4 regions of the Pelosinus sp. sgz500959 genome follow, and region 1 is predicted to be linked to each of the others. Evidence: riboswitches for the same ligand, from Rfam matches in the RefSeq annotation. Region 1 holds a riboswitch; each other region holds the start of a gene.

Region 1 (8,423 bases):
TTTTAGTGCGAATATTTTTTTTATTTTCGCCAAAAAAAATCAAATACCTTTAATATTTCTTTAAATAGATTGTTCTTTATGTATAAAGAAGCATCGTTCTAGGCAAAATCATTGAAGAAAAAACTTGTAGAAGATAAAAGAGTTGCAGGATTTTTTTATTTATACGGTAAATACACTATTATCAAGGTCTAAAATTATCTTTAGTAGTATAAGAGAGTTAAATCCATAAATGAGGGAGAGCTATACGGTGAGTAGAGAAAAAATGTTAAATCGAGAAATCCTTGTTCCTACGGTAAAAAAAATCTGTTCAACATACTATAATGAATGTACAGTTTCAGAGCTGATTCATAAAGGTGGACAACGACATAGAGTCGAAATAGAAGCTGATGGGTTGTTTTTTTATGTGGATTTTCATTTTAAAATCAATGGAAGTACATCAATTGATGTATCAAGTGGACAGCACATTGATAAAAAGAAACAAATTATGGCAGCTATCTTAAATGATCCTACCTGTTTATTAGGTTATGATAGCACGATAAAATAAGAACTGGCAGATAAATTAGAAAAACCCAAACCGTAATAAAACGGTTTGGGTTTTTCATAGCCTCATATGGTTACGCTATTTTTTTTGTCCTGTTAGGGTCAGATTAAATAAGATGACTTAAGTGAGCTACTTCCAATACGACAAAGCTGGCGGCGATAAAAGCCATAGCGCTAGCGCCAAGTTTAAGAACCATAATATCACTCCTTTTTTTAGCTGTTTCCAAATTACCGATTGGGCAGTCAATAATGGATTCAAAAGGATTATCTGAGAGAAAGTTAGATAAAAAATTCACGTATATAAGGCTTTTTCATTGTAGAATAATTAATAGTATTACGCAATTCTTGTTAGAGAGTTTCTCAAGCCAATAAGGTTTATTAAAAGGCATGAGATGAAAATGGCTACTTATTGCTTAAAAATACTGAAATGTTCAAAAAACATTAGAAAACATTAGAAAATAATAAAAAATAAAGATAATACTGTCGATTTTTAGCAGGAATTAGTAAGACAGAAAGCGAAAGTATCCATCAATTATAGATACATGAGTCCGATCTGATCTTAGAAGAGGAGGTGAATCCTTTTCAATTTATGACGTAGGTTTTAAAAAATTAAGAAAGAGGCATATTTTCTCATTCCATAAAAAGGGAGGATTTATGATGAAAAAATTAATAATCTTTGTACTAACATTATGTTTGGTGATGGGATTTTCTTCTATAGCTTTTGCAAGTCAACTTGATTTTACAATTGTTAATAAAACGGATTTTGATATGATTGATTTGTGGGTTGCCTCATCGGAAGGAAATAATAAGAGCTGGGGTGAGGAATTACTCAAAGGACAGACTCTAGAAAGCGGACACTCACAATTCATTTACTTTAGAGATGCTGATGGTTCTTATAAATCTTCAAAGTGGAGCATTGCGGTCAGAGACCGCGATGGTAAAGATTACATTTGGCGAAATATTGACCTAGCTAAATTTAGCACAATTACAATCTATTATAATCCTAACGATGGTAAATATTGGTGGAAAGGATCTCAAGGTTAAGTTAGATTGTTTAATAATGGGAAAAACTCCATGACTCTTAGAGTTATAGGAGTTTTTTTTTAAACAAAGAATTGAAAAAAAAGGCTAATTTTAAAAAAATTTACTTTAAAACAGGAAACTAGTTAATTAAAGCGAATTTTATAGTTAAGTTCAAAAAAATGATTGATATAAGATAATTAAGGATTCGATATGAGGAGGTTTTGATACAAATGAGAGTAACATCTGCAATTATTATCAAGGACAATAAAATACTCATCACTCAAAAAGGCTTACAAGGACGATTTGCAAAGAAGTGGGAATTTCCTGGGGGGAAAATTGATGCTGGTGAAACTCCTGAAGAATGTATCGTACGAGAGTTATTTGAAGAGTTACAAATAAGAATTGAAGTTGATGCTTTCTTCGGAAAGTGTATCCATAAGTACCCAGAGGGAGAAAATATAGTCTTAGCTTACTTTTGTACTTGGCATAGTGGGAATATTACTTTAACAGAACACAGCGCTTATCAGTGGGTAACAGTTGAAGAATTGAGTCAATATGATTTCACTCCTGCCGATATTTTATTAGCAGACAAATTGCAGTTGGAAATCAAGGGAAAAAGTATTTTCTCATTGAATGATGGAGGAAAAATGAATGCAGTGGTTGAGGAATAGCAAAGTAAAAATTATAATTGGTTTTTTAGCAGTGAGTATTGCATTGAGCAGTTCAACTCTAAGGGCAAATTCCATTCAGAATGATGAAATAAACGAAGTCTCCTCTTTACCAGTTCCTATGGTCGGTAAGGCAGAAGCGATTAAGATTAATTCTATTGATGAAATGAACTGGTACTTATCGCAGATGGATGAGAAGGAGCTTGCTGCAACTTTAAAACTATTTCGGGTAGCTCAAATCGTAAAAGGTGGATATGTAGGCGACGTATCAATGGAGAACCTTATGTCGGGTGCTATTAAGGGGACCGTGAGTAGTTTGGGTGATCCCTATTCTGTATATATGGATCCAAAGATGTATAAAGCATTAATGATTGAGACCAAAGGATCATTTGGCGGAGTTGGAATTATATTGGGCAGTAAAGATAATGTATTGACAGTTGTGGCACCGATTGAGGGGACACCAAGCGCTCAAGCGGGAATTTTAAGTGGAGATCAGATTATCAAAATCGATGGCAAAGATGCAAATGGTCTTGCTATCGATGAGGCTGTGAACCTCATTCGTGGTGCTGAAGGAAGTTCAGTATTGCTGACGATTGGACGAATTGGGCAAGAAAATAAGGAGTATCATCTTGTTCGATCGAATATTCAAATCAAAACGGTTAGCGGAAAAATGTTGGAAAATAATATAGGATATATTCGTCTTTCTATGTTTAATGAACATACAGGAGATGATCTTTCTAATAAACTGAAAGAATTAGAAGGACAAGGGATGAAAAAAATTATTTTGGATCTTAGGAATAATCCGGGTGGTCTACTGGGAGAAAGTATTAAAGTGGCTAACTATTTTGTTCCCCAAGGTCCCATTGTTTCAGTTGAAGGCAAGGATGGAACTAAAAAAACTAGTTTTTCTACATTAGAAGAGATTAAATATCCTTTAGTTATATTGGTGAATGGGGGCAGTGCCAGTGCATCTGAAATTGTAGCAGGTGCAGTGCAAGACACTGGCGCAGGAACCCTGATCGGCACCAAGACTTTTGGAAAAGGATCAGTACAGACTGTGCTCAGTCTAGACGATTCTTCGGCTGTAAAATTGACCATTGCAAAATATCTAACACCTAGTGGGCGTTCCATACACGGTGTGGGAATTGAGCCTGATATTGTGGTGGAGATGTCAGAGTTAAAAGAAGATGGTCATGATTTGCAGTTGGAAAAAGGGATTGAAGTTCTTTCTGAAAAATAATATGAAAAGTCCAAGGATATTTAAAAAATGATTCAAAATAAGGTCAGCTAAGATTTTGCGCAAGCCTAATCTTAGCTGACCTTAGTGTATTATAACTTAAAGTCAAACAGGCATGTAATACCTGTCATCTTATAATCTTCTTTGCCGTTAATACCAGCAAGGGGGACCTTTAAGTCCATGTTTTTGATTCTACGGTCGGCGTAGGATACGTTGAAGGCTGTACTTTGAGACATTTGATAACTGACACCAATTTCTCGCAGAGATACATTTTTTCCTTGCACGACTGTTGCGAATAAAGTGGACTTATCATTAAGCTTATGAGTTCCGGTCAAACCGAAGTGTAGAGCTGAATGAGAGGCAGAGGTTACATATTTACCAAAGGAAATTTTGTCATCTTCATAACCAACCAGAAAGGTAAGGTTAGGATTAACTTTGTAGAGTAAATTTAAATCGCGGAGATTAGCTTCTGCATACGTAGTCAATGGCAGGCCACCTGATGTCATAGTTGAATCTTCAGAGGTGAACATTCCTTGTTTATACTGTAGAGCGAAGTGGTCACTAAGACCAGTGGTTAAAACGGCTTTGAATCCAGATTTTCCATCAACATCAGCAGCTGCTGTCCCTTTACCATTCACTTTAGAATTGAGAGTGCTGCCGATTTCCAGATTAACGGCACCTTTTTCAAAGTTTGCTGTGGGAGATGCAAATGAGGTCGTTGCTGTCATCATGAGTCCCATTGTCATTACAGCGATTAGTTTGCGCATGAATCCTCCTTGTGGTGGTCCCTTTTGTGAGATGCCACGGTTGTATTTTTTGTACATATTTTTTACAGGGGCTCAAAATAACTATTTCCTATGCAAGAGATATTTTATCATAAGAAATGCTATTGTAAATAGAGACTATTCAGTCGTCTAAAAAAAATTGCAGGATTTTTTCATTATCTGCTAAATACTACAGTATATAATGGAACTTTTTTTTGGAGGAATCATATTGAGTATATTATCTAGACCATTTCAGAGTGGCAATCAGATTCATGAATTTGCTGATCGAGTGCTCACAAATGGCATCGTGTATACTGCAGATGAAAATGATCAGATCTGCGAAGCACTAGCGATTAAGGAAAATAAAATTATATTTGTTGGTAGCAATCGTGAGGTACAACAATATATAGGCAAAGATACTAAAGAGATTGATTTGTTTGGAAAGATGGTTATACCAGGTATGATCGATAGCCATATCCATCCACCAGGATTATCTTTACTCACTCTTCATGAAGTTCAATTATTTAATATGAATAGTGTCGAAGGGTATGTTGAGGCTGTAAAAGATTTTATCCTTCAACACCCAGATATGAAAGCTGTATATGGTCGTGGGTGGTCATGGGGGATATTGACAGGGGATGAACTAAATAAAGGTCCGAGAAAAGAGCACCTTGATGCCGTGTCAAAGGATATTCCTATCGTCTTACGCGCTAATGATGGTCATACGCTATGGGTTAACTCTAAAGCTCTCGAAGTCAATGGTATAACTTCAGAGACGCAGGTTCCCCAAGGTGGAATTATTGAAAAAAATCTGGAAACCGGCGAATTGTGGGGGACGTTAAAGGAATGGGCTATGTGGTTAATTGCTTTACCGGAATATAGTTTAGATCAATATATGACTGCTATGGATGCCTTTCAAAAGAAAATGCATAGCTTTGGTATTACCAGTATTCTTTGTATGGCAAGTTTACCTTTTGAAAAAATAATGAAAGCTTGTAGTGAGATGGAAAAAGAGCAGCAGTTAGCTCTTCGGATTCGCGGAGCTATGACGATTCATACAAAGGATGATTTTGAGACTCAACTTGAGATGATTAATCAAATGCGATCCCGATATCATAGTTCATATTTGAAAGTCATATCAGCCAAATTTTTTACAGATGGTGTGATTGAAGGGGGGACAAGTTGTTTATTGGAACCCTATACGATTGCAACTGGCAGAGGAGCTAATTATTACGGTGAGTTTTTATGGGATATGGAAGAGTTAAAACAAGCCTTTTGCCGCGTGAATGAGTGCGGCCTTTCAATTCATGTACATTCGACAGGAGATGCATCGACTCAACATGTATTGAATGCCTTAGAAGCTGTTCATCGCAAAGGTTTGACCGATGATCATCGTAATACCATTACCCACTTGCAACTTGTTGATGAAAAAGATATACTGCGTTTTAAAGAGTTGAATGTAATTGCTAGTGTTCAACCTTATTGGCAATTCAAAGGCCCTCAATGGTGGCATACTGTAGATTCCAAATTTTTGGGTGAACGTGCAGAAAAAGAATTTCCTTTAGGGACTTTCTTTGCAAATGGCATAACCGTAGCATCTTCCTCAGATTATCCTGCAACTGCTGTCCCCAATCCTCTTTTGGCGATTGATGTTGGCGTGACACGTAATATTGATAATGGAGTACTTCATGGGGTTGAGGATATTAGTCATATGGATGATGAACGTTATCTTTTAAATAAGCAAGAACGTGCTAGTGTCTCACAAATGATTAAGAGTTTTACCATAAATGGTGCATTTATGATGTTTATGGAAAATGAGATAGGATCGATTGAAATTGGTAAATTAGCTGATCTTGTAGTGCTTGATCAAAATTTATTCACGATTAATCCCGTTGATATTGATAAGGTAAAGGTTGTGATGACCTTTTTTGATGGTAAACTTGTGTATGAGACTTAAGTCCCGATCATTATAACTTAAGTCCTGAAAAATATTGACGTATGTATGGGAAAATAATATAATAATATCAAATAATACATAGATCGACAAAAATTAACAGAATTGGCAAACCTATTGAAAAATAGGGACGCAAAGCTATGGGTCTACAGTCGCTGGGCGACCAAGACTGCCAGGCCGCCATGCTAGCTTATACTACCATGTTCGAGGTCAGGCAAATCCTGACCTTTTTTTGCGTTTTTCTATGATTCTACTGATCCATTGCAAGTTTATTACACTTGTTTATGAAAGGATGGAAATATGAAAGTACTTATTGTTGATGATGCTCTCTTTATTCGATTAACGCTAAAAAACATGTTGGAGAATAATGGTTATCAAGTCGTGGGGGAAGCTGCAAATGGTTCGGAAGCAATTCTCAAATATAATGAACTTAAGCCTAATTTGGTTACAATGGATATAACAATGCCACAGATGGATGGCATAACGGCTTTAAAAGCGATAAAACGGATGGACCCTAATGCAAAAGTGGTTATGATATCGGCTTTAGGTCAAGAATCTACGGTGAAAGAAGCAATTATCTCTGGTGCCAATGGATTTATCGTAAAGCCATTTGTTGAAGAGCAAGTCATTCGAGGACTTAGCAAGTTTAACTAAGTACAGTACTTCTAGCATTGTAGTATTTTTTATGTGAGGGTGATTGAATTGATCAATGGTGACAGCAAAGCCCCGATGCTTGACCTTTTTGTATTTGAAACCAATCAGATGCTAGAACAACTCGAGCGCCTTATTTTAGATAGTGAAAAATCTGGGGGTATAGAAGTCGCTATCAATGAAGTATTTAGAATTATGCATACAATAAAAGGCTCGGCAGCGATGATGATGTTCAATGATATTTCTTCCTTAGCTCATTCTTTGGAAGATGTTTTTTATTATCTTCGTGAAGAAAAGCCTCTGAAGGTGGATTATTCAGAGTTGACTGACCTAGTTTTGAATGCCGTGGATTTTATCAAAGATGAAGTGATAAAAATAGAAAATGGAGGCGAGCCAACAGGTAATTCTGCTAATGTCAGTAGAAAAAATAAAGAATTTTTATCATCTTTAAAAGAAAATGACTTGAATGTGAATGATACCTCTTCTCAAATGGCTAGTACTGAAGGTGAGCTTCAACTTTCGATTGATGCGCTGGAGCAAGCTGAGTATGAAGGGCAAATCAAGTATGAAGCCATCGTCTATTTTGATGAAGACTGCGGAATGGAAAATATAAGAGCATTTACTTTGGTTCATGAACTCAGTGAGTTTGCTGAGAATATTGTGCACTCACCAAGTGATGTTTTTGAAAATGATGATACATCAGAAACCATTCAAAAAGAAGGTTTCAAAATCGCATTTACAAGTCAAAATGATTTGGAAATAGTGGAAGAAATTTTTAATAAGACAATGTTCTTAAAAGACTTCAGTATAAATATAGCTGAGGATACAAGACACAAAGAAGTAAAAGAAAAAAGAACAATTATTTTAGATGATTTAATTCTCGATGAATCCGCCAATCCTGTTGTTAAAGAAGTGGAGCGACAGGCAGAAGGAACGCAGAGTTTTATTAGTGTCAATGTAGCGAAAATGGACTTACTCATGGATTTAGTCGGCGAGCTTGTGATTGCAGAGGCTATGGTAACTCAAAATCCACAACTAAAAGGGTTAAAACTGGATAAATTCTACAAGTCCGTACGGCAATTAAGAAAAATTACGAATGAACTTCAGGATACGGTCATGTCTATTCGTATGATCCCTTTATCTGCAACCTTCCATAAAATGAATCGAATCGTTAGAGATATGGTAAGAAAACTCGATAAACAAGCAGAATTAGAGATTATAGGGGAACAAACAGAGGTAGATAAAAATATCATTGAAAGTATATCAGATCCATTAATGCATTTAATTCGTAATGCAGTGGATCATGGAATTGAGTCTGTTCAAGAACGAATTACTAAGGGAAAATCAGAAGTCGGGAAAATTCGCTTATCGGCAAAAAATGCTGGTGGCGATGTTTTGATTATCATACAAGATGATGGTGGAGGTCTAAATAAAGAAAAAATCTTAAGAAAAGCTTTCGAACGAGGTCTAATTGAAACGGAAGAGATCTCTTTAAGTGATAGCCAGATCTATTCCTTTATTTTGCAACCTGGTTTTTCTACGAATGAGACCGTGACCGAGTTTTCGGGGCGGGGAGTTGGTATGGA
Region 2 (8,423 bases), on a different contig from region 1:
AAGTGATTGAAGGTAATCTTATGCCAATGAATGCGAGTGATGGTCCTCATTATGGTGCAAATGTGAAAATGAAAGGTGCCGGTACATACGATGTAGCATTTACGATTGAATCTCCGACTCGCCAAAATTACATGTTGCACGTTGATAAAGAAACAGGTGTTGAAGGCCGTTTCTGGGAAAAACCAATTACTCTACATTGGAATTTTGATTATGTTCCGAGAAGTTGGTAAGAAGAACTGGCGGTCCGGGATGCTTTTCCCGGACCATTTTTCATTTATTTACTTATGAATGAAAAAAATTACTGAAAGGAGAACAATATGCTACAAAGTGTACTACAAAATCTTATACCAGCGATGCAAAATGCAGCTATGGTCGTTATTCCGTTAGCGATGTTGCTAGCCCTAGCCAGCAAGGAAGAATTTGGCACCTTAAAAAAATTCATATGGCGGGGAATTATCTGGGGCGTGATAGGAGCAGCTTTTATTACAACGGCAAAACTAGGCTCGAAGGCCGTGAAACGGGAAGTATTCGAAAGTCTGGTTCTTGTAGCAGGGCTTACTGGAGAAATAGTATTACTTGGACTTTTTTTATGGATTAAAGCACGAGGAGATTCTTTTGGTAAGCATAAAATACTAGGTGGCGTTGCCTGTCTCGTAGCGGCTACACTACTTTTATATCATGGTCTAGAATTTTTTCTCTTTCCGATTAATTTGATCATTTCGACAAGTGATCTAATCAGCCTAGATTTCCTCATGAAAGGAATTGGGTTATTCTTAGGATTATTTTTGACTTGGTTGACTGGTCTGACGGTCTTTCGCGCAGCAAAAATTTTAATCCCTCAGACCATTATCAATCTTTTGACCATTCAACTTCTTGTTGTCATGGCAAAACAACTTGTTGTTGTTATTCAAGTCATGATGGCAAGAAAGCTATTAATGGCAAAAGGGTTGATGTCGATCATGGGGCCTGTGATTAATCATGAAGCTTGGTTCTTATATTCATTACTTGCTGTGACACTATTTTTGCCTATTGCTTTGTTTTTACAGGGAAAGCCATCTAAGCCAGAGGGATTAAATCCAGCTCAGTACCGAAAAATTTTGGTAACGGTGCGCAAAAAAATGCGATGGGGTATAGCTGTTTCTTTAAGTGTGCTGGTTGTATTTTTTTGCTCATCAGTTGGCAAAGGGTATGCCGATGAAAAAGCTGAGATTGTTCCCGCAGTGCCAGTGGTGGCTGAACAAGGACAGATTCCTATTTCCTTGGAGAAAGTCTCAGATGGACACTTGCACCGCTTTTCTTATCAATCGTCAACGGGTGAAATTGTTCGGTTTATTATCATTAAAAAGAGTGGATCTGCTTATGGCGTAGGGCTTGATGCTTGCGAAATTTGTGGGCCAACAGGTTATTTTGAACGTGATAATCAAGTTGTCTGTGCCCTTTGTGATGTGGTGATGAATACAGCAACGATTGGTTTTAAGGGTGGCTGCAATCCAATTCCAGTTGACTACAAGGTATCAGAAGGGAAAATCATGGTTGAAGTTGCTGGTTTAGAAAAAGAAAAGAATCGGTTTAAGTAAGGGAGGATGAACTATGTTTTGGCAAATGCTGAAAGGAGCTCTTGTCAGGCAGAGCCGAAAGATGTTTATGGTCGCGGTTACCATTGCATTAGGTGTTTCTTTGACGACAGCCATGCTCAATGTAATGCTAGATGTTGGAGACAAAGTCAACCGTGAATTGAAAGCTTATGGAGCAAATATTGTAGTCACTCCTCGATCCGCCTCCGTATTGCGGGAAATTTATGGACTGGAAAACAGTTCGGTTGGGGCAGGGCAGTATTTGCAAGAAAGCGATGTTGGTAAATTAAAGACTATTTTTTGGTCTAATAATATCGTTGGATTTGCACCATCATTAGAATCCCAAGTGGCTATAGGGGCGGGGAATATCAATGTAACGATGGTAGGCACTTGGTTTAATCGAAAATTGGAATTGCCAACGGGTGAAGTTGTAGAAACAGGTATTAAAGAACTGAAATCTTGGTGGACTGTAGAGGGCAATTGGGTCGGTGATGCAGAGGCCAATGGTGTTATGGTTGGCACTGTATTAGCAGGAAAATTAGGCATTAAGCCAGGTGATACAGTGGATGTTAATTTGCCGAATGGTCGACATGAAACATTACTAGTACAGGGGCTTTTTAACAGTGGTGGTCCAGAAGATGAGCAAATCTTTGTGACACTATCCTTTATCCAAAAAGCATTGAATCTGACGGGCAAAGTCAGCAAAATAGATGTAAGTGCCATTACAACACCCGAGAATGAGTTAGCTCGTAAAGCAGCTCATGATCCGAAAAGTCTTTCTTTGAAGGATTGGGAAACTTGGTACTGTACGGCTTATGTAAGTTCAATTTCCTATCAAATTGAAGAGGCGATCGGTGGTTCTAGAGCAAAACCGGTTCGCCAAGTGGCAGAATCTGAAGGAATGATTTTACAAAAAACTCAGCTATTAATGCTGCTCATTACAGTACTCAGTTTAGCTGGGTCAGCGTTAGGAATTTCCAATTTGCTAACGGCTAACATGATGGAGCGCAGTCGTGAATTTGGTTTACTCAAAGCACTAGGGGCTACTGATGGAGATGTATTACTCTTGACCCTTACTGAAATTACATTAACGGGTCTAGCCGGTGGCGTGGCAGGCTATTTTCTAGGTTTAGGTTTTGCACAAATTATTGGTCAAAATGTTTTTGGTTCAGCGGTGGCGATCAATCTCATGGTGATCCCGTGGGCTGTTATGTCAGTAATCTTAATTACTTTGGTCGGTAGTTTTCCGGCAATACGAATGCTTTTATCGCTGCGTCCAGCAGCAGTACTTCATGGCAGGTGATAAAAAATGACAAAACAATCAATGTACTTTACAATGATTTGGCATGCTTTACTTCGCCGTCGATCTCGGATGCTGATTGCTTTATTGGCTGTGGCGATCGGTGCGACGGTATTGTCGGGGCTTGTGACAATTTATTATGATGTCCCACGTCAAATGGGAAGAGAATTTCGTTCTTATGGTGCCAATTTACTTCTATTACCGACAGGTGAGCAGCAAGTGTTGGCGGAGAATGAAATTTCAAGCATAGCCAATTTATTGCCTTCTGATAAGCTCATTGGCATTGCTCCTTATCTTTATGATCATATGAAAGTAAATGAGCAACCCTTATTAGTCGCCGGCACTCATTTTCAAACAGTAAAGAAGGTAAGTCCTTATTGGCAGATCCGAGGTGTTTGGCCGGATGAAAATTCAGAAGACGTTGTCCTTGGTGCTGAAGTAGCCGAACGGTTGCAAATTGAACCAGGGCAGTTGGTAACGTTAGCTAGCAATGACAGTGAGAAAAAAGTGAAGGTTGCTGGTATTGTCCGTACAGGTGGTAAGGAAGAAAATTTTGTTTTTCTGGATCTTTCTTTATTGCAACAGATGCTTCATAAGGAAGGTATGATCAGCGTAGCTCAGGCTAGCATTACAGCCAATGAGACGGAATTGACTGAATGGACTCACACGATTGAACAACAAGTTCCTGGTGTAGCGCCACGACTGGTCAAGCAAGTGACGCAGTCAGAGCAAACTGTACTCGGTAAGCTGCAGGCTCTGGTTTATTTGGTCACCATCGTAGTACTCCTTCTTACGTTGATTTGTGTGGCTACGACGATGATGGCAGTTGTGACAGAAAGGCGTAAAGAAATCGGTTTGAAAAAAGCATTAGGTGCCGAAAATCGCAGTATTATTCTAGAATTTTTAGGAGAGGGTTTAGCGCTCGGTACTTTAGGCGGACTGATGGGAACAATTTTAGGATTTTTCTTTGCACAAGCGGTGAGTGTCAATGTCTTTGGCAGGGGAATTTCATTCCAACCCTTGATTGTGTTACTGGCCTTAGTTGTATCTGTATCAGTAACTGGTCTAGCTTGTTTGATTCCAGTCAAGATTGCAACAGATGTTGAACCAGCGATTGTACTTAGAGGAGAATAAAGGAGGTTATCAAGATGAGTTTATTAGAGTTACATGATGTTTCCATGATTTATGGAAATGTAAAAGCTCTTCAAGACATTGATTTGACAGTACAGCAGGGTGAGTGGTTGGCGTTGATGGGACCATCTGGTTCTGGAAAGACGACCTTGATGAATATTATTGGTTGTATGGATAAAGCATCTAGTGGATCCATTGTATTGGATGGAGTTGATTTTTCTGGTGTGACTGCACGAAATCTAACCATGTTGCGTCGAGATAAGATTGGGTTGGTATTTCAACAATTTCACCTTGTTCCTTATTTGACAGCCTTGGAGAATATTATGGTAGCACAATATTACCATAGTATGCCTGATGAGCAGGAGGCCTTGGCGGCTTTAGAGCGTGTAGGTCTCAAAGAAAGGGCTCGTCATTTGCCTAGTCAACTTTCTGGTGGTGAACAACAGCGTGTATGTATCGCTCGTGCTTTAATCAATTATCCCATGCTCATTTTAGCTGATGAACCAACGGGTAATTTAGATGAAACCAATGCGAAAATTGTATTAGAATTTTTTCAACAACTTCATCGTGAAGGCCATACGATCATTATGGTTACTCATGATCCAAGAGTGGCAGAACTAGCTGAACGGTGTGTAGTCTTAGAACACGGTCGTATTGTAGATCGGAAAGATCAGAGGATCGTTTGCAAGATGGAGGAAGTTTCATGAAGAACATGAGGAAATGGTTATCTATGATAATCGTAGGTTGTATGATTGCCATTCTAGCTGCTGGTTGCAGTCGTGAAAAGACTGAAGATCACTCTGGTCATGCAAATCATGATATGCATACGGCTTATAAGGATGGAACTTACACAGGTAAAAGCAGCCCTGATGAACGTGGTGCCATAGGCGAGCTGACGCTGACGATTCAACAAGGTAAAATTACTAAGGCTGACTATAAAGGCATTCAAAAAGATGGTAAGGTAAAAGATAGTGAGTATGGAAAAACAAATGGTACAATTGAAAATCCAGAATTCTATAAAAAGGCTCAACAAGGACTTAAAGGGGCCATGTCCTATGGTCCGAGGCTTATAGAAACACAAGACTTAAATAAGGTTGACTCCATATCTGGTGCAACACTTTCTTTTAAACAATTTAGTGAGGCAGGACATAAGGCTTTGGAGCAGGCAAAGTGATAAAAAACCATACCCTTTCAATTTGAGGGTATGGTTTTTTTAAACTTCATTAGTTTTTCAACAAATATTCATCAGTTTTTCATAATTGTCTGGTATGATTATAGTGCAAAGATCAATTACAATCTTTTTAGCAAAATGATATAAGAAAGGATGATCAGATTATGAAAAATAAAATGACAGGTTGGATTGTTGGAGGTTTACTCGGGGTTTCGGTATTAGGAGTCACATTGTCTACGAATGTTGTCAGCGCTGCTGAAAAAAATGCACCATCAACTCATGAAATGATGATGGAAAAAGGCCAAATGGGAGATATGGATATGCATAAAATGATGAACTCCCCTGAAATGCAAACCAAGTGTCTTGAGATGATGAAAACACCTGAAATGCAGGCTATGATGAAACAAATGCTATCAAGAGATCCTGCACTCAGACAAATGATGTTAGACTTAGTTAATTCAGTCGAGCCAACTGATCAAGCTACTACGCCAGATAATACACAAACGACTATGATGCCAGCAATGGACCATAGTATGCACCATTAATTCTTTTTATAAAAAAGATGAAAAAAAACCTTTCTTTTTAATTACTAATCTGCTATAATAAGAACCACGGGGTTTGTACAACAAATTTCATAAGCGGGAATGGCGGAATGGCAGACGCACCAGACTTAGGATCTGGCGCCGCAAGGTGTGGAGGTTCAAGTCCTCTTTCCCGCACCACATCAATTATAAAACTTTCAAGATTTTCTTGAAAGTTTTTTTGCTATATGCTTTTTATATTGATATAAAACTTAGGTTCTGGTTAGTTAGGCTATTTTCTTATAAAATATTGACGTCATTATAGAAGAAGAATATAATGAAATATAAAATAATTATACATTTTTAGACAAAAAAATAATATTGGCAAACCTATTGAAAGATCGGGACGCAAAGCTATGGGTCTACAGTCGTATCACGACCAAGATTGCCAGGCTGCTATGTTGCTTTATGTTAACATACCCAAGGTCAGGATACCCCTGATCTTTTTTGCGTTTTCAGATAGGAGAAATTAAGCAGTTAATAAGGTAATAACTATAATATGATGTTAAGTTCATCCTATTTAGCAATGGAAAAGAAGAGATAAATAGAGTTAAGAAAATCAAAAATTATTTTTGACGAGTACAAGTTGGCAAATCATAGTCCCATCGAAAGTAAAGAAATAATCATACTATTTTTGTTTGTATGCTTGAAAGGAGGAAAAACCATGGAAGATATAACGGAACGGGAATTTAGGGAACTTGTTGGATTTGTTAAGGCTAATTATGGAATCAACTTATTACAAAAAAAAGTGTTAGTGTGCGGACGTTTGAATAACTATATAGCGCAATGCGGTTTTCATAATTTTTCGGAGTATTTTTCTCATGTGAAAAGTGATCGTACAGGCAAGTCTGGGACAATCTTAGTAAATAAGCTTACGACAAACCATACTTATTTTTTGCGAGAACCACAACATTTTGAAGTTTTAGGGCAAGTGGTTCTACCGTATCTCGCTACAGTTGAGGCCAAAAAGAAAGATCTGCGGGTATGGAGTGCTGGTTGCTCTACAGGTGAAGAACCATATACGTTAGCAATGCTGATTAACTCTTATTTCGGCGCGCAAAAGAGTGGGTGGGATACGAAAATTTTAGCTACTGACATTTCAACAGATGTCTTAGAAAAGGCGCAAAAAGCCGTCTACCCTAGTAATCAGTTAGACAATTTGCCGGCTTACTGGCGTGCTAAGTATTTTCATAAAATCGATTCAGAGTACAGTGTTCTAAGAGAAATAATACGGCAGGAAGTCATATTTCGACGATTTAATCTTATGAGTGAAACATTTCCTTTCAAAAAGAAATTCCATCTTATTTTTTGTCGTAATGTAATGATCTATTTTGATGCTGAGACTAAAGAAAAATTAATCAATCGATTTTATGATCATATGGAATCAGGGGGCTATTTATTCATTGGCCATTCTGAATCAATTAATCGTCATGAAAGTCGATATCAGTTTGTGGCGCCTGCTATTTATAGAAAAGCATAAAAATATAAATGCAAAGTAAAAAATGATTAAATCCGCGAATAACGTGAATTTAATCATTTTTTTGCTTTAAAGAGGTTGCTTAATTTTTTTCTACTGGGAAAGTGATAACAAAACGAGTTCCTTTTCCCTCTTCGGAATCGACTTTAATGATACCACTATGACGTTCAACAATACTAGCACAGACAGAAAGACCAAGTCCTGTACCATCATCTCTTGTTGTAAAGAAGGGATCAAAAATTTTCTCTTGTAAGTCTTTAGGAATACCGCAACCGGAATCTTCTATGCATAAAATCACAGAGCCATCTTGATATTTGGTTTCAATTGTTAATGTACCATGCTGCTTCATCGCATTCAGCCCATTCATAGCAAGATTTAAAAGTAATTGTTTAATTTCTTTTTCCGCTAGAATAAGCTGGGGAATATCCCTAGAGAGTTTAAATTCAAGATTCATTCCTCGTTTGAGTGCATCTGTCAGTAGTAATGGGGCAATTTTATTAATAATTTCATTTAAGTCCTGTTTTTCTTGTTCTGTTGACTTGGTTTTGGATATTGCTAAAAAATCGGTAATGATTGTTTCGATACGTGCTAATTCGCTTAAAACTAAATCCAATTGATCGTGCAGAATATTAGGGATTTTTCTCTTAAAATGTTGTAAGTAACCTTTTACGACGGTCATGGGATTTCTGATTTCGTGTGCTAAGCCTGCAGCCATATTTCCAATTAGATTAAGCCTGTCCATGCGGGTGATTTCTTTTTGTAGAGTGATAAATTTAGTAACATCTTCTGAAATGACAGCTACATGATCTTTTGTAGGGCTATAGGCAGAAATAGAATACCATCGCTGTTGATGTTCGAAATATTGTGTAAAACTAATTGGTTCACCAGAAATCGCTACAGTTGCATAGGCTTTTATCCAATTAAAGCTTTCGTTATTTATGTGTGGGAAAATATCTGTTAGCCCTTTTCCAATAAGTTCAGAAGCAAGGTATCCGGCATATTTTTCATAGGCGTGGTTAACGTGAATGTATTCAAGATCTATGGGATTATTTTCTTCATCGAATCGTACCTTATGATATGAACAGCCATTGTGCATGTAGTCAAATAGATCTTTGTAACGAGACTCGCTAATGGCAAGTGCATCCCGGCTATCCTTAAGAGCTCTATTGGCCGCTTGATGTTGGGCAAT
Region 3 (8,423 bases), on a different contig from region 1:
TGAACGTGCTACCGTTGCAAAAAGCAATTTCCTTGCGAATATGTCGCATGAGATCAGAACACCAATGAATGGAATTATTGGGATGACTGATATCACATTAATGACGGATTTACAAGAAAAACAACGGCAATATCTAACTATTGTAAAAACATCAACTATGGCGCTACTCCGCGTACTAAATGATATTCTGGACTATTCGAAAATTGAAGCAGGTAAAATTGAATTGGAAGAGGTGATATTTGACATTTGGGAAACAACGCATGAAGTTGTAGAGTTATTTAATATTGCAGCTGAGCAAAAGGGGTTATGTATTAAGTTAAATATGGGCAAGGGAATACCCCATAGGCTTATCGGTGATTGTGTTCGTTTACGACAAGTACTTTCCAACTTAGTCGGTAATGGCGTTAAATTTACATCACATGGTCAAATCGTAATCGATGTTGATATTGAGAAAAAATATAATAATAAAGTGAATTTAAAGTTTGTGGTCACTGATACTGGAATTGGAATTGCTGATGAAAAACTTAATAAATTATTTAAAAGATTCAGTCAAATCGATGATTCTCATACGAAACAATTTGGTGGAACGGGACTTGGACTTGCGATTTCTCAAAAACTAATTGAACTTATGAATGGAGAAATAGGGGTAAAAAGTAAGGAGGGAGTAGGAAGTAGTTTCTTTTTTACAGCCGAATTTGGAATGGATGATGAATTTGAAGTGGGTAAGCAAGCTGTTGTCCGGCGCGAACTTATTCAGTCTAAAAATTTAAAACCTAAAATGGTATTACTTGCTGAAGATGATGGAGTAAGTAGAAATGTGGTAACGATACTATTAGAAAAAAATGATTTTAATGTTATTGTAGTGGAAAATGGTAAGGAAGCGATAGAGGTATTTGAAAAAGAGGATATTGATATCATTTTAATGGATATCAATATGCCGTATTTGGATGGTTATTCTGCAACAGCTATAATTAGAGAAAAGGAGAACGCGATGAAACTTTTTCATACGCCAATTATAGCAATGACGGCGTATGCATTAAAAGGGGATCGGGAAAAATGCCTGGCAGCTGGCATGGATGATTATATTTCCAAACCGATTGATTTAGATAAGTTTATTGAATTAATTGATAAGTGGCTCGAGAAGTAGACAAAATTTAACTTGTGGATAAGAATAGTATGAATTTAGGATATCGTAGTTTAACATTTACAATATCCGTGGATTTGTATCGTCTTTCTCTTGATTGACTATATATGTAATATGGTGTAATATAATGTAATAAAAAAATAACATATTTGGGCAAACCTGTCGAAAGTCAGGGACGCAAAGCCATGGGTCTAAGGGATTTAAAAATCTATGATTGCCAGGTTGCTTCCAATTTTTAATTGCAAGTAGCATTTTCGGTATGAGATGCTACTTTTTTTTATTTATAATGAGGGTATAATTTGTTTTTAACAAAGGAGATTTTTTACAATATGAAATGGATTACTAGCTTAAAGACAATTACTAAGATAGATAGGAGTAGTATTCAGTTTCAACTAGTAGTTGGGATTGCGGTTAGTTTGGTCGTCAGCGCCTTTTTTATTTCTGGATTTGCAGTATATACTACCCAATCTTATTTACAGAAAGATGCTTGCGAGAACGTGGATGAGCGTTACCGTGGTATGATAGAAATGTTTGATATTTATAAGGCCAATGCCCTCGGGCATGCTAGTGCTCTTTCGAGGAATCAGCAGATCATCGACGCTGCCAAACGGCGTGATGCTCAGGCGCTGTTTGCCATGACCACGCCGCTGATGCGGGAAAGCAAACTAGATTACATGCTCATCACCGATCCTAGAGGTTTTGTCATAATGCGGACTCACGAACCGGGGAAAATCCCCAAGGCCGATGATAACATCGCCAATCAGGTCAATGTATCCCAGGCTATCTCCGGAAAATCCTTTGTAGGCATTGAGGAAGGGAAAGTAGTCAAGCTTTCGGTGCGAGCAGGGGCACCGTTGTACGATGAAACAGGGGCTTTAGTCGGGGTTATTTCCACCGGCTATGTCATCAGTCAAAATGAGATTGTTGACCAAGCAAAAAAAATGTTTAGGGCTGAATTTACGTTGTTTTTAGAGAATGATAGAGTGGCAACGACGATTACAGGTGCGGACGGAAATCGGTTGAGTGGCACCCCCCTTGACAATTCGGCTATCATTCAGACCGTATTAAAAGAAGGAAAGGTATATGTCGGCACTAACGAAATCCAAGGAAAAAACTACACTTCTGCCTATGGACCGCTTGTGGGAGCCAATGGCAAAGTGATCGGCATGATCTTTAGTGGCATCCCCACGACTCTTATGGAAAAAGTCACCCAGACAATCATCGCCCAAATTATCGGGGTTTCAACCTTTGTGCTCATTATAGTCATTATTATTGCTACAATCTTTTTAGGGCGTCTATTAAAGCCGCTTCAATTGATATTAGGGAAAATAAGAGAAGTTGCAGAGGGGAATCTTGCTGTATCGTCGCTTGACATCCAGAGACGCGACGAGATCGGCAGATTAGCTGCGGGTTTTAATACTATGCTGGAAAATTTGCGACAACTAATCCGCAGTGTAGTCGATTCTTGCGCGCAAGTCGCTGCGTCGTCGGAAGAACTTACCGCTAGTGCGGAAGAATCAGCCCAGGCAGCAAATCAGGTTGCCGTGTCCATTAACAATGTGGCACATGGTGCAGAAGAACAATTAAGAGTCGCTGAAGACACATCTTCCGTGGTGCAGCAAATAGCGACTAATATTCAGCAAGCTGCTGTTAATGCCAATCAAGTATCTGAGCAATCAGCTCAGGCCGCTAATAAGGCAAAGATAGGTAATCTCTCGATCAATAAAGCGATAAATCAGATGTCTCAAATCGAGCAAACTGTTACTGCTTCGGCACAGGTAGTAACAGGATTAGGGGAAAGATCGAAGGAAATTGGTCAAATTGTAGATACTATTTCCGGTATTGCTGGTCAAACTAATTTATTGGCCTTAAATGCTGCCATCGAAGCTGCTCGAGCAGGTGAGCAAGGGCGTGGTTTTGCTGTAGTTGCAGAAGAAGTCCGCAAGCTTGCGGAGCAATCCCAAAATGCAGCCAAACAAATTGCCGCATTAATTAACGAAATTCAAGGTGATACTGAAAGAGCAGTAGTAGCCATGAACGATGGTACTCGTGAAGTTAAGCTCGGAGCTGAAGTCGTTAATGCGTCCGGAAAAGCATTCCAAGAAATCGCGGATGTCGTAACAAAAGTATCTGGTCAAACCGAAGAAATATCTGTCGCCATAGAGCAGATGGCTATTGGCAGTCAGAAGATTGTCGATTCAGTGAAACAAATTGATAATCTAAGCAAAAAGGCATCTGGAGAAGCACAGACAGTATCCGCTGCAACGGAAGAGCAATCAGCATCAATGGAGGAAATCGCCTCATCCAGCCAAGTACTAGCTCATTTAGCAATGGATCTGAACAGAGCTGTTAGTAAATTTAAAATTTAATTTCCGCAAATTGTTTTTTCAGCAGTTTTAAGGCTCTCAAACCTTTGAAATAAGCCTGAAATAGAGGTACCGAACAAATACGCGAAAATCAAACAGATTCATATTTTTTAACAAAGAAAAAGACCGAAACTCCTAAAAGCCTCGGTCTTTTTCTTTATGTTTAAACTCTGCAAGTCACTACAATATATAATCAAATAATAGCGACTTACGCGAGATGTTATTACTACTTCTTGTCTTTTTTAGCGTTGACACCCTTCATATGACCACCAATAGCACCCATTTGACTAGCCGTTAGGTTTTGATTTTCCCCTTCACCTTTTAAAGGGATGCCAAGCTCTTTTGCAACTTCAAATTTATTAGTGGAAGCATCAAACTCTTCTTCTTTCTTTTTCATTGACATTTAATATCACCTCCTCTATTAATATTTTAACCCATAAAGCTTAAACAATGCATAGAAATGTTGATATTTCATCAACACAATGGCCGAATGGGGAATGGAAAACTGATATGATATTATATCGTCAATAGCAGGCAAAACTTTATATCAATAGGTAAGGTTTCAATCCTTTCTTCTGCATCATATCCATAAGCATTCGCTAACTGAGTGGATACTTTAGATAGCAGCGAACACATAAAATTATAATCTCGAAGTCGAAATGTTTCCATTTAAATAAATTTTGTGAATTTTTTACCTATATTTTCAAGTTTGTGGTAAGATTATAGAATCGATTTGTTTTTTGCACTAGCCCCCCCTTGACACTCACAAAACCGATTGATGCCTAGGAAATCCAAGCAATGATCAATGAATATTTAGCTAAAACGTATTTTTAAGAAGGCATAAAATAAACTTGAAAAGAGGTATACCATGGGGAATTTTAAACTAGCACTTATCGGCTGCGGTTATCTTAATGAAATCGTAGCTAATGCATTGAAGGACGGCTATCTGCCGGAATATCAACTCGTTGCTGTGCTGGGAAGAGACTATGGTCGTGCGCAAGCATTCGCTGAACGCCACGGCTGCAAGGCCTGTGCCGATATTGATGAACTTATGGCGATGAAGCCGGATTTTACGGCTGAAGCTGCATCAGTAAAAAGCGTACAGGACTACAGCGAAACAATATTGAAAGGCGGTTCAAATTTCGTTGTGCTGTCAATTGGCGCCTTTGCCGACCGTGAATTTTATGAACGAATAAAAAATACCGCCGCTCAGAACAAGCGCCGCGTATACATCGCGAGCGGTGCCGTAGGTGGGTTTGATGTTCTGCGTACAGCCGCGCTGATGAGCTCGATTACAGCTTTTATCGGCTCACAGAAAGCGCCGGATTCGCTCAAAAATACACCACTTTTCACTGATGAACTAATGGACATTACAGCACCGCAGCAGGTATTCTGCGGCACGACCAAGGAAGCAATAGCCATTCTGCCAACCAAGGTAAATGTGGCAATAGCTACCGCCCTTGCCAGCGCCGGTCCAGAAAATACAACCATGAATATCAAAGCCGTGCCGGGCTTCAAAGGCGATGAATACAAGATTAAAATACAAGGTGAAGAAGTACGCATCGAACTCAATATCTATTCTCGTACTAGCGCAATTGCCGCCTGGAGCATAATAGAAGTTTTGCAAAATGCCGTAGCGTCGATTGTATTTTAGGAGGTATCATGCAATGTTTAAAAAATTAGTTGAGATAGAACCAGTGAACTTAACTCCATCAGCCTAGCAGAAACTCCACAATTGGGAAAAAATAGGGGTGTCGCACCTTCACATGAAAATCTATACTTTTACACGAAATACGAAGAGATTGGTGTAAGGGTATGGTAGTGTGAGGAAAGGGGCAGTAGCTAGTGCTGATAAAGAAAAAAAGAGCAATTGACTGCTGGCTTTTAAAAAGGCATAAAATATCCCTTTAATAAGGATCTTTTATGCCACGGTTAACAATACGCTAAAGTATCGTTATTATAGTTTTTCCATAACTGCCTGTACTTTGCCATCCATAGTTAACTCTTTATCGCGGCGTTCATCAATTCTAATCGTTGTTCCCACACGGAGCGCCCCAGATTGGAAAGGAATTTCATGCATCTGACGTACTACCTCAAAAATACGGTCAAGTTCTCCTTCAATAATGGTAGACATTGGAGTCAACTGGTACTTTAGATCTTGAGCCTGTACCAATACCTTATGACATTCTGCCACATATTTGCTTACACTGGCTGATCCTGTTCCTAGTGGCACAATTACTACTTCTACAATAGCCATATAATTAACTCTCCTTTCCTCTGTTGCAACGGTGCGCAAAGAAGTATTTAGCAGTCAATTGTTATATTCAACGAAACAATTGGCTAGTATAAGGCTATTTTAACATTGTATTAGCATCGTTTCCAGTTTAAATAGCGTTTAATCCTGTGACATCGGTATTTTAGATATAGATTGTACCATTCATCGTAGGATTGCTCAGACTTCGGTTTGAGCGTTTTTTTCTACAAGAGATGAACAATAATCTTCATGGCGAAAAAATTTTATTGATATTTGAGCCAAATTTTCTTTTACTTAAAGTCCTTATCTTCCGAATCTAGTTGACATAATGTTTTATAAATGATATTATATCTATCCGACGTCAAATAAATTATGTAGTAATTGACTCCGTAGCCCAGCTGGATAGAGCGTTTGACTACGAATCAAAAGGCCGCAGGTTCGAATCCTGCCGGGGTCACCATGATTTTCTTACAAAAATTGCCTGAAATGAAATGTTATTTTAGATATGTCCAACCTACTTTTATATATTGGGAATTCAATGGTATGCAGCTGTCGAGCCATTTTAGGGTGGAGGGCAAAAACATATCTAAGAATACCCACCTGCTTAGTGCAGGTTTGGACATACTAAGAGACGGCATTTTGGGTCTTTAAAAACTTATGTTATGGAGCGGTACTCAAGTGGCTGAAGAGGACGGTTTGCTAAATCGTTAGAGGTCGTAAGGCCTGCGTGGGTTCAAATCCCACTCGCTCCGCCATATTTTGCTCTACAAGGTTATCAGTAAAAATTTAAGCATCTTTAGAAACGGGAAATTGCGGTACTGCTTTATGTAGTATTGAGGAAAGTCCAGACTGCCACGACCTGTGATGGTCGTAATGTTCGTGCCCATCGCAAGATGGGGCAGAGTTAAACTCTGACGACGATGAAATCGACTCATGCAGCCGAGAGTAGTCATAAAGTGCATAGAGAATGAGTAGGTTGGCGACAACCTAGTGAAAAGTAGTAAACTCCACGAGGCAGAAACCCGAATTTAGGTAGGGGAGCTTCCTTTAGGGAAATGAACCAAAAGGAAGAACGTGAGTTTTGCGTTAGATAAATGATTTCCTAAAACAAAAACTGGCTTACGGTTTCTAAAGAAGGCTGTTTTGAATATTTTACGCTGATGTACTTAATTGGTAGTTCAGCTGACTTGTAATCAGCAGGTTGGAGGTTCGAGCCTTTCTACCCCTGCCACAAGGATTTTTGACCCACGGAGAATTATCTCCGTGGGTTTTTGCGTATTATATATTTTCATCAAGAGAGAATTACCTATCATCAGCCACAAGATATTTTACGCGATCCTTATGTGTTTGAATTCTTGGCATTGCCAGAAGACAAACCTGTACTGGAAAAGGATTTAGGAAAAGCGCTCATCATACAAATAGAACATTTTTATTAGAACTTGACAGAGGTTTTATGTTCGTAGGCTCACAGCGAATAATCACTCTTGGCAATATACACTTTCCCTTCTCGGATCTAAACAATGTCCAAATCGCAGATCTCCTTTCTAAATTCCTTAAAGAGAAGGGGTTGGATTGATTTCACCAATATACATAACATGTAATAATAGGGTGGTTATAGAACAGACGTGCCCCTTACTTTGAACTGCACTCCCAATGTTAGATTTGTTTGTCTAACATTGGGAGTGCAGTTCAGTACAATAATACTTCAGGTGGTTTTCTTGATGCTTATATTATGATTTTGTTATTTGTATCTTACAATTTAGTGGAATCACTGTTGCCCACGGCAGCAGATGACGTTGCTCCACCTGGCGTGTTACAGAACAGCCAATTTTTGTTCGTCGAAAATAATTGGAAAATTAAGAAATATTTCGAAAGACTCTCATGCGTATGCATTATAAAAAATATGAGGATACTAAATTTAAATTCAATAAGCATAAGAAATGGAGGAAATATTATGGTAAGAGTTTGTCCAAATTGTTCAAATGTAAATGTTAATGAATTAGAGAAATTGATACCAGGTAATCTAGAAGTGGAATGCATAGGTGAGTGTGGCCAGCATGAAGGAAAATTTTTTGGATATATAAATGATGAATTAATAATAAAAGATACAGAACAAGAATTTTTTGAATCGGTAAAATCTAAAGATTGAGTCCCCCCCGATACTTTATTTAGCAGTACACGCATTACAAAGGAAATGATATAATGATCAACAAAAAAATTCAAAATTCTGCTGTAGTTATGTCAATGGTTATGCTTCCTCACCAAGCTAATGTGGCAGGAAACGTTCATGGTGGAGAAATTATGAAGCTAATGGATAATGCAGCCTATGTGGTTGCCCATAGACATGCTCGTGCTAATGTTGTGACAGCAAGGGTTGATGAATTGGCCTTCCATCATCCTATACTTGTGGGAAATTTAGTGATTTGCCATGCCCATCTCACTTTTGTCGGGACATCTTCTATGGAAGTGACTGTAGTAGTTGAAGTTGAGGATTTATATAAAGAATCTTCACAGAAATGTGCTCTGTCTGCATATTTTACTATGGTAGCGTTGAATGCAGGCGGACATCCAATGAAGGTACCTTCTTTAGAATTAACCACAGAAGAAGAGAAAATCCAATTTAATGAAGGGCAAAAACGATACGAGGAGCACAAAGGTA
Region 4 (8,423 bases), 170 kb from region 1:
ACTAATTGCTTAATCAAACTTCTTAAATCACTAGTCATTATATTGATGTCTTTACCTAGCCCCCCAATTTCATCTTGTGAATTAATAGTTAATTTATTACTAAGATTTCCTTGAGCAATTTCTCTTACCATACTAGACAGTTCAATGATGGGGTTTGCTATTTTGCGACTCGTATACCATGCCACTATTGCTGCTCCAATCAAAACTAATATGATAAGTCCACTGGTAAACTGGATATCTTTAACCATATTATTATGGTATATTTTTTCCTGTTCTTCTACTAATTTATCAATATTATCAACCCAATTTCCAGTGCCGATTACCCAATTATAAGGCTTAAATAGTACAGAATATGCTCGTTTTTTTGTAGCTTGCTGTTCGTTTGGCTTGGGGAACCAATAATCACTATAGCCGCCACCATCTTTCATACCATTTTTAATAATTTCTTGAATCATAAATGTTCCGTTAGCATCTTTGTCATTAATACGACTTTTCCCTTCTACATTTCTGCCTAACAGAACTACATTGACCCCATCTGGGGTATCAGCCCAAAAGTAACCTTCTTTATCAAAGCGAAGTTCCCGCAGAAGATTGGCTGCTTGCATTTTTGCGTTTTCTTCGGTCAATAGAGATTGTTGTTGTTGTTTATAAATAACATTGACCATACTAACAGCGATTTCAGTTTCTAAACGAATATTTCGATCGAACTGTTCATTTAGGACTTGGCGATATTCTTTAACTGCGAAGTTTTTGTTATTAATTACGCTCCAAATATTATAAATTCCAAGAACAAGTGCCATGAAAGCACATATAGCGACCATAATACAAATTAATTTATACTTTATTTTTTTCACCAATTTTACCTCGTTTCATAAAAATTAGCCTTAATTCTTCACTATTTGTTCATCACTTCATCTAGATTCTGAGTAGCCATTAACGCACATTTATATTGAATACTGTTACGTGCATTTCGTTTCCAGAAACAAGTTTTCTTAAAATCAAAGGTAAAAATATTGGACTTTTTTTATCTGAACATCGTGATAAAGTTGCCATAAAGAATTTATAAAAATATTAAATACTAAACCCGAAACTGGCTGACAGCGGTCTGAAGATCTTGCGCAAGCTTGGCAAGGCTCTGACTAGAGGAAGCAACTTCCTCCATAGACGCTGATTGTTCTTCCGTAGCCGCAGATACTGTTTGGGATTCAAAGGTCGCTTTTTTACTGAGTTCATCAATCCGATTTACGGATGTTACAATATGCTGGCTACCAATCGCCATCTGATCAATGGCAGAGGAAATCTCTCCTACTTGATTAGATACGTGCGTAACCAATCCAGCTATTTCTTGGAAAGCAATACCCGCGGCATTCACGACTTCTGCCCCCAGCTTCACTTCCCGAGTGCCATCATCCATTGCCAATACCGCTTTATCTGTCTCTCCCTGAATGCCACCAATCAATGAAGCGATTTGTTTTGTCGCCTCCTGGGACTGTTCAGCCAGCTTACGAACTTCTTCAGCCACTACGGCAAAACCACGTCCTTGCTCACCAGCTCGCGCAGCCTCAATCGCAGCATTCAGAGCCAATAAATTAGTCTGCCCAGCGATACTCGAAATGGTTGCAACAATCTGTCCGATTTCCTTCGATCGTTCGCCGAGTTCCGTTACTGCTTTCGCCGAAATCTGAACGGTCTGCTCAATTCGTTGCATTTGACTCACTGCTTTATTGACGGCTTGATTACCATCCTCAGCTTTACTAGCTGCCTGATTTGATTGCTGAGCTACCTCATTGGCAGTGGCTGAAACCTGCTCTATACTCGCTGACATCTCTTCAACCACAGCCGAAGTTTCATTTGTTACAGACATTTGTTCTTCCGAGCCGGTCGCCACATCACTAATTGATGTAGCGATTTGATTGGCTGCCTGAGCTGACTGCTCGGCACTAGCAGTCAGTTCTTCACTAGAAGCTGCCAGTTGCTGTGCCTGAGAGTGCACTTTTATAACAAGCTCATGCAGATTGGTCCGCATCTGACGAAAACCTTGCGCCAATTGTCCAATTTCATCCTCAGAAACAACTTTTGCCTCTCGCTCTCGCAAGTCTCCTTGGGAGAGAAGTAAACATTCATCGCGAATCAGTAAAATTGGTTTTACAAACTGTTTTGCTACAAACACAATCGCAGCAATGGCTATCCCTAGGCAGACTAGGGATATGATAAGCATCATTTTTCCTAAGTTATCTACTTGCCTAGTCGCTTCTACTTCAGGTGCTGCTACCATGACAACCCAGCGTTGATCTCCTGGCAAATTGATAGGAGTGGCTACAGCAACTCTCTCCACACCATCAACAAAGCTATAGACTCCTCTAGACTGTTTTCCTTTTTCGGCTGCTACCTTAAATATATTCGTCAAACGTTCGTCAAGTTCACTTTGCTGCAATTTAAGCTCTGGATTGATTTTCTTATCAAGAAGATTTAGTTTACCCATAAGATCAGGTCGTTTCGGATGGGCAATAATCAGACCCGAATCGTCAGAAACCTGGCCATAACCAGTATCCAAAAACTTCAATTCTTTGATCATCTCACTCAACCTTTCCATAGAAAAGGTTCCAAGCAAAACCCCCGTTACCTGACCATTACTGATGGTAGGCACCGCCAAAACAACAGCTAATTTCCCTGTAACCTTGGAAATTATAGGATCTGATACAACAGCCTTCTTTGTTGTTAACACTTTCTTAAAATATTCTCTATCACCGTAGGAGGCCGTTTGTCCTGTACTAGCAACTCCTGCGCCATCCGGTGAAATAAAAATAACCACATCAAAAAGCCCCAAACGTTGTTTCATCTCTGCCATAGCTCCGACAATCTGTACTTTGTCAGTACCTGCACGAAGATGAGGATTACTTGCCAAATCCTCTAATTGAGCTATCATCTGTTCCATATCAGCTTCTACTCGCTTGCTATAGTCAGTTCCTACCGCTCGACCTGTATCATCTACACTTTTTTCCAAAGCTTGCTTCGCTAGATAGTAACTAGCACCAGATAAAACAATTAACACTACTAAAATAAGCGGTATAAGAATAAGCAGTAAACGAGTTTGAATATTTTTTACTTTCATTGCTATAGGCTCCCTTAAATAAATTGTAATTTTATGACCTAAATAATTTGCTACAAAGAGTATTCGAATAAATAAAATAGTAATTAGTTCTCGGTAAAGAGCTAATTACTTCTATCATCTAGATGTAGTTACAACCAAGCATCATCATTTGCCACTTCAATTTTACATTTTTTACACTTCTTTGATATCGGTTTTCATATGCAGATATATTTTATACTATCCCATGGCTTAATACTATTGATCGCTAATACAAAAAAAACACAGGGATATTGTATTATTGCAACAATCGTCCCTGTTTTAACTAAAAATTTTCTTTTTTCAAATTTTACACTTTGAAAATGCTTTTATTATATATTACTAGTTAATTCATACATTTTTCACGTTTTTTTATTTTCCAATATTCTTACTACATAATACAACAAAATTTGATTTATTGTATTATCACAACAATAGTTTATCATTGCGAATATATCGTTTTTCTTTTAATATTCCATATTTTTAGATATAACAATAATAACGACCTTGTCTCCATTTTATCTAGAGACATTCCAAGAAACATCTCAATCTTTTGTTTTCTCCAGATGACCGTATTATTATGTATAAAGAGTTGCCGTGCTACCGCTTTTAAACTCCCATACTCTAATATAGCTTCTAGCGTGATTAATAAATTACTCCCACGATCTTCATCATGCTCAGCAAGACGTCCTATGGTATTTTGCACCATCGTACAGGTATTTTTATCTTGTAATAATTGAAATGCAATTTCATACAATCCAATATCATCACAATGGATTACTGAGGAAGAATCCATCGTTGCTGCAATTACAACTGCCCTCTGAGCCTTTTCATAAATTTCTCGAAAATTGACTGGAATGCTCGATAGACCAGAAATACCAACATTTACATAAAAATGAGGAAATACTTTTTCTATTTCAGCAATGATATCATTAGCAATTTGACTTTGCCCTTGCTTATTAGTAGCAATACAATCTGATATAGAGGTCAGTATTACTATATCATCATGACACCTCCATACTAAACCCCATTCTCTTTCTGCTAGCCAGATGAGGACCGCTTGTTTCCTCACGACTGAGGGTGGCATCGTCTTGTCAGGTACCTCAGTATTATAGCTCAATTTTTCAGCCAATCGCACAACAAAGCAACAATGGGCAACTTGAGTCTCAATACCAAATTCATTAAGTGCTTTGATTATCTGTTCTACTGAGCAATCATTGAATAACAATCCATTTAAATAGGTACTGCGACTATGTAATTGATTCATAAAAGCCAACTCTTTTTCCACTTTATGAATCCGCTCTACAGCTTGTTTTTGTTCCGTGATATCTTGGTTAATACCAAATAGTTTAATAAGGCATCCTTCGTCGTTATTAATTTTATTTATTCGAGAATAAAGCCAGGCTAGAGATCCATCTGCCCTAATGACCCTAAACTGTAAGTCTATCCATGGCTTCTCGTCAAGTTTAGCAACTGTTGTTTGCACAAAATCCCAATCCTCGTGATGTATGTGGCTCCGAAAAAGTTCTATCGTAGGTGTAACTTCGCTAGGAGTATAACCATAATTTCTATATTGCTGATCAGACCAATAAAGAGAATGATTGGTTTTATCCCATTCAAAATACCCCAATTTGGCGATCTTTCCAGCCATATGAATACGCATTTCCCGATCAGTAAGCGATTTATTTGCTTGTTGTAGTTGCTCCGTTAGTTCTTGCAACTTGATTTCCCCTGCTTTTCGTTTCGTAATATCCTGAACAATGCCAAATTTCTTTAAAAGCTTGCCATTGTCATCAAATACAGAGTGAACTAAACTATGTATCCATCCAATAGAACCATCTTTGTTAATAATCCTATATTCAACATCTAGTACTTCTTCCTCCGGTCTCTGAAAAAAACCTCTCTTGATCATTTCTCGATCTTCTGGATGAATAAGAGTTAATAGAAACTCTAAAGATGGAGGTTTCTCCTGAGGGACTAAATTAAAATTTTTGTAGAACTGATCAGACCAATACAACTTATCGTTTACAATATCTCGATCAAAATAGCCTAGCAGGGCAATTTGCTGAGCCATTTGTATTTTAACTTGGCTCAGCATCAGCTCTTCTTGTACATTTTGCTCTTTGGTTATATCTCGCACTATAGTTAATACATTTTCTACTTGCTCTCTGCCGTTCCACTCTGGCAGATAAGAAATTTGATAATATCGGTTTCCAATATGAACTTGAAAAATTTCTTTTTTCAAGTTTACAAAGACCTTCTTTAAATGATCTTCACATTGTTTATAGATTGTTTGTTCTAAGCCAACGTTTTGGAGCTTCTTGCCGATTATTTTTTTCACCAATCTATCATTTTGTTCAGCATAGTATAAGACCTGTACGATAGTACTTTGATGATCAATTCGTATCACTAATAGCTCTTCAACGTTATCTATTGCACCTACACTTGACATTATACATCCCTCCAACTCAAACAACTTCTTATGCATTATTTATCCGATATCCACTATAAATCCACCTAAAACCTTTGGGATGATTATTCATTGTATATTCATCTCTCAATTACAACGATACTCCCATTCGTAGTTTTACTTTTCTACAAATAGGAGCATTTTTTATTGTAATTTTTATATGATCAGTTCACTTTTCATTACCTCATTTTTGGTAACAGAACCATAAATCCTACTTGTCCTGTAACAGTAATATCCCCATCCAAAATAAAAAAGTAGTACCTCATACGAAAGGTGCTACTTACAACTTATAATTGAAAGCAACCTGGCAATCGTAGGATATTATACCCCTTAGACCCATAGCTTTGCGTCCCTGACTTTCGACAGGTTTGCCAAAATTCACTAATATTTTACTTTATTTTACACCAGATTTTGTATATCGTCAATTAAAAATCGCGCCTTAAGTCCCATATTAATAAGCACAAAGTCCTAAATACTCATCTTTCTACAAAAGAAAGATGAGTCTATTATTGTCATACGCAAACCTACCAATCTGAGTAACATTCATTTCGCATAAAATTTCTACATACCTCGCGAACAACGTTTTTTTTGCTTTTGCGTGTCCCCCCAGCTACTGCAATCTGGTGCTATATACCAGTAGGCTGGCAACCAAAGTAATGCTAGAATGAAACTTGATACTGAGACATACTTTAGGGAGGATTAACATGAGGGTTTTTCTGTTACTTGTAATATTCATTTCTTTGAGCTGTGGCGTCGTTCAAGCTACGGATAATTCCATGTCGATTACTATACCTGTGTTTACAAGGCACTTTCCCCATTCAAATCTTGGTTTGAATGAACACAATCGTGGTTTTGGGTTGGAATACATATTACGAAAAGATGTTGCCCTAACGACTGGATTGTTTAATAACAGCTTACGAAATGATACCTTTTATGTAGGTGTTCAATATACGCCATTTCGTGTATTAGGGCTGCATGCGGGCGTTGTCGTAGGTCTTGATTTAAATGGTGGATATAATTCTGCCAATCCGTTCAAGCCTGTAATTGGAGCCTTGCATTTTGCTACTGGCAATGAGTCTCCGATTGGTTTCAATATCGATATTTTACCAAGCGGTGGCTACACGAATGGTGATGGCGTATATGGAGCCGCAGCCGTCTCCATGAAGTATTCGTTTTGATAATTGTCACAAGTCAGTATTGGATTTGCTAAATAGCAACATTCCTTACGAACAGAGCATAAATAAAAAAGAAGTCAAACGCTATAGTCGCGAAGACTCCTTTTCTAGTCTTTCGAAGCAGGAAGCCACAGATCAATCAGTGCACTTAATTGATTGATGTCAACTGGTTTCGAAAGATAGTCATCCATTCCAATCGCCAAACATTTTTCTTTATCTTCTTTAAGTGCATATGCAGTCAATGCAATAATAACTGTATGCCGATTCATAATTTTTTCTTTTTCTCTTATTAAGCGAACAGCTTCATACCCATCCATATACGGCATATTAATATCCATTATTATTAAATCAAATTTTTCTTTTTCAAATTTTTCAATTGATTCAATTCCATTCTGTGCTATTTCAATTTCTAATCCTTTTTTACGCAAAACAATACAGACAATATCCCTACTAATTTTATCATCCTCTACAATTAGTACTTTCTTCTTTTCTACCACTTTCAGCAACGCATCCGTCTTTTTATCACAGATCCTTACCACACTCTCATCTGGCACTTGAAATAATCCTGTAAAGTAGAATTTACTTCCTTGACCTTCTTTACTTTCAACCCATATTTTCCCGCCCATTAATTCCGTTAGCTTTTTACTAATTGCCAGACCGAGTCCAGTACCGCCAAACTGTCTCGTATTTGAACCATCGACCTGACTAAAACTCTCAAACAAGATGTGAAGCTTATCTTCCGCAATTCCAATCCCCGTATCGGATACTACAAAATTTAATCTTATTACACCAGCACGCAATGCTTTACAAGTAATGTCAACATCAATATTCCCTCTAGTTGTAAATTTTACTGCATTGCCGATTAAATTAGAAAGCACCTGCCTAAGCCTAAATGAATCACCAATTAGAATCGCAGGAATCTCTTCACTCACGCTAGTCCTAATTTTTATTCCACTTTGCTTGGCTGTTATCAGAAATAACGCAACAACATCTTCTAGTACCTCACTTAATATAAAAGGTATATATTCCAAGCTCAGTTTACCTGCTTCTATTTTCGAGTAATCCAATATATCATTTACAACTCGCAGCAGTGACTTTGTTGACATCTTTATAGTTTCAAGGTACATTCTTTGCTCATCAGCCAAATCCGTCATAAGTGTTAAATCTGTCATCCCTATAATACCATTCATAGGTGTCCTAATTTCATGACTCATATTGGCAAGAAATTGACCTTTAGATAAACTTGCTTTCTCAGCTTCTTCTTTGGCCTTTATCAATTCTAATTCATTTCTTTTTCTTTTTGAAATGTCTCGGAGTATGGCCAATGCGCATTCCTGTTTGCCGACCATTGCCATTTTGAGGTTTACTTCTGTCCAGCGATATGTACCATCTTTTTTCTTAACCAACCACTCAAAAATCTGCGGTTCTCCTGCCATTGCCAGCTTAATCCACTCTTTGGAGCCTTTATAATTATAAGGAGCCTCTCCATTTTTAATATTTTTTGCGTTTTCTATAATCAATTCTTCGCGAGAGCAACCGTAGAGGGCAGGCAATTTATCATTAAAATCAATAATACATCCATCTTCAGCATTATGGAGTACGATTGCATCATTTGCGACATTAAAAATGTCTTGATACCGTGCTTCTGACT

The links. A riboswitch is a leader RNA that binds a small molecule or an ion and turns the genes downstream of it on or off. The one in region 1 is predicted to bind cyclic di-GMP.
Region 2: another riboswitch for cyclic di-GMP. It lies ahead of ACAN52_RS16125 (CheR family methyltransferase); the one in region 1 lies ahead of ACAN52_RS08160 (response regulator).
Region 3: another riboswitch for cyclic di-GMP. It lies ahead of ACAN52_RS20555 (methyl-accepting chemotaxis protein); the one in region 1 lies ahead of ACAN52_RS08160 (response regulator).
Region 4: another riboswitch for cyclic di-GMP. It lies ahead of ACAN52_RS08910 (PAS domain-containing protein); the one in region 1 lies ahead of ACAN52_RS08160 (response regulator).

Annotation. Positions count from the first base shown of each region.
Region 1 is NZ_JBGJZL010000004.1:226,788-235,210, forward strand. Features, by position in the region: gene ACAN52_RS08130 (hypothetical protein) at 248-544, shown strand; gene ACAN52_RS08135 (hypothetical protein) at 1,195-1,584, shown strand; gene mutT (8-oxo-dGTP diphosphatase MutT) at 1,794-2,234, shown strand; gene ACAN52_RS08145 (S41 family peptidase) at 2,215-3,471, shown strand; gene ACAN52_RS08150 (hypothetical protein) at 3,561-4,235, opposite strand; gene ACAN52_RS08155 (amidohydrolase) at 4,462-6,189, shown strand; cyclic di-GMP riboswitch class I at 6,284-6,371, shown strand; gene ACAN52_RS08160 (response regulator) at 6,487-6,840, shown strand; gene ACAN52_RS08165 (chemotaxis protein CheA) at 6,889-8,423, shown strand, end outside.
Region 2 is NZ_JBGJZL010000010.1:119,305-127,727, reverse strand. Features, by position in the region: gene ACAN52_RS16165 (iron transporter) at 1-230, shown strand, start outside; gene ACAN52_RS16160 (Fe-S-containing protein) at 318-1,577, shown strand; gene ACAN52_RS16155 (ABC transporter permease) at 1,591-2,877, shown strand; gene ACAN52_RS16150 (ABC transporter permease) at 2,884-4,008, shown strand; gene ACAN52_RS16145 (ABC transporter ATP-binding protein) at 4,023-4,712, shown strand; gene ACAN52_RS16140 (FMN-binding protein) at 4,709-5,179, shown strand; gene ACAN52_RS16135 (hypothetical protein) at 5,341-5,721, shown strand; tRNA gene ACAN52_RS16130 (tRNA-Leu) at 5,815-5,898, shown strand; cyclic di-GMP riboswitch class I at 6,071-6,158, shown strand; gene ACAN52_RS16125 (CheR family methyltransferase) at 6,422-7,237, shown strand; gene ACAN52_RS16120 (cache domain-containing protein) at 7,317-8,423, opposite strand, start outside.
Region 3 is NZ_JBGJZL010000021.1:12,512-20,934, forward strand. Features, by position in the region: gene ACAN52_RS20550 (ATP-binding protein) at 1-1,147, shown strand, start outside; cyclic di-GMP riboswitch class I at 1,287-1,374, shown strand; gene ACAN52_RS20555 (methyl-accepting chemotaxis protein) at 1,672-3,513, shown strand; gene ACAN52_RS20560 (small, acid-soluble spore protein, alpha/beta type) at 3,737-3,913, opposite strand; gene ACAN52_RS20565 (aspartate dehydrogenase domain-containing protein) at 4,379-5,164, shown strand; gene ACAN52_RS20570 (MTH1187 family thiamine-binding protein) at 5,468-5,767, opposite strand; tRNA gene ACAN52_RS20575 (tRNA-Arg) at 6,148-6,224, shown strand; RNA gene ssrS (6S RNA) at 6,240-6,414, shown strand; tRNA gene ACAN52_RS20585 (tRNA-Ser) at 6,429-6,519, shown strand; RNA gene rnpB (RNase P RNA component class B) at 6,563-6,891, shown strand; gene ACAN52_RS20595 (hypothetical protein) at 7,719-7,913, shown strand; gene ACAN52_RS20600 (acyl-CoA thioesterase) at 7,967-8,423, shown strand, end outside.
Region 4 is NZ_JBGJZL010000004.1:400,523-408,945, reverse strand. Features, by position in the region: gene ACAN52_RS08920 (methyl-accepting chemotaxis protein) at 1-854, opposite strand, end outside; gene ACAN52_RS08915 (methyl-accepting chemotaxis protein) at 1,079-3,112, opposite strand; gene ACAN52_RS08910 (PAS domain-containing protein) at 3,570-5,579, opposite strand; cyclic di-GMP riboswitch class I at 5,893-5,980, opposite strand; gene ACAN52_RS08905 (hypothetical protein) at 6,302-6,775, shown strand; gene ACAN52_RS08900 (ATP-binding protein) at 6,880-8,423, opposite strand, start outside.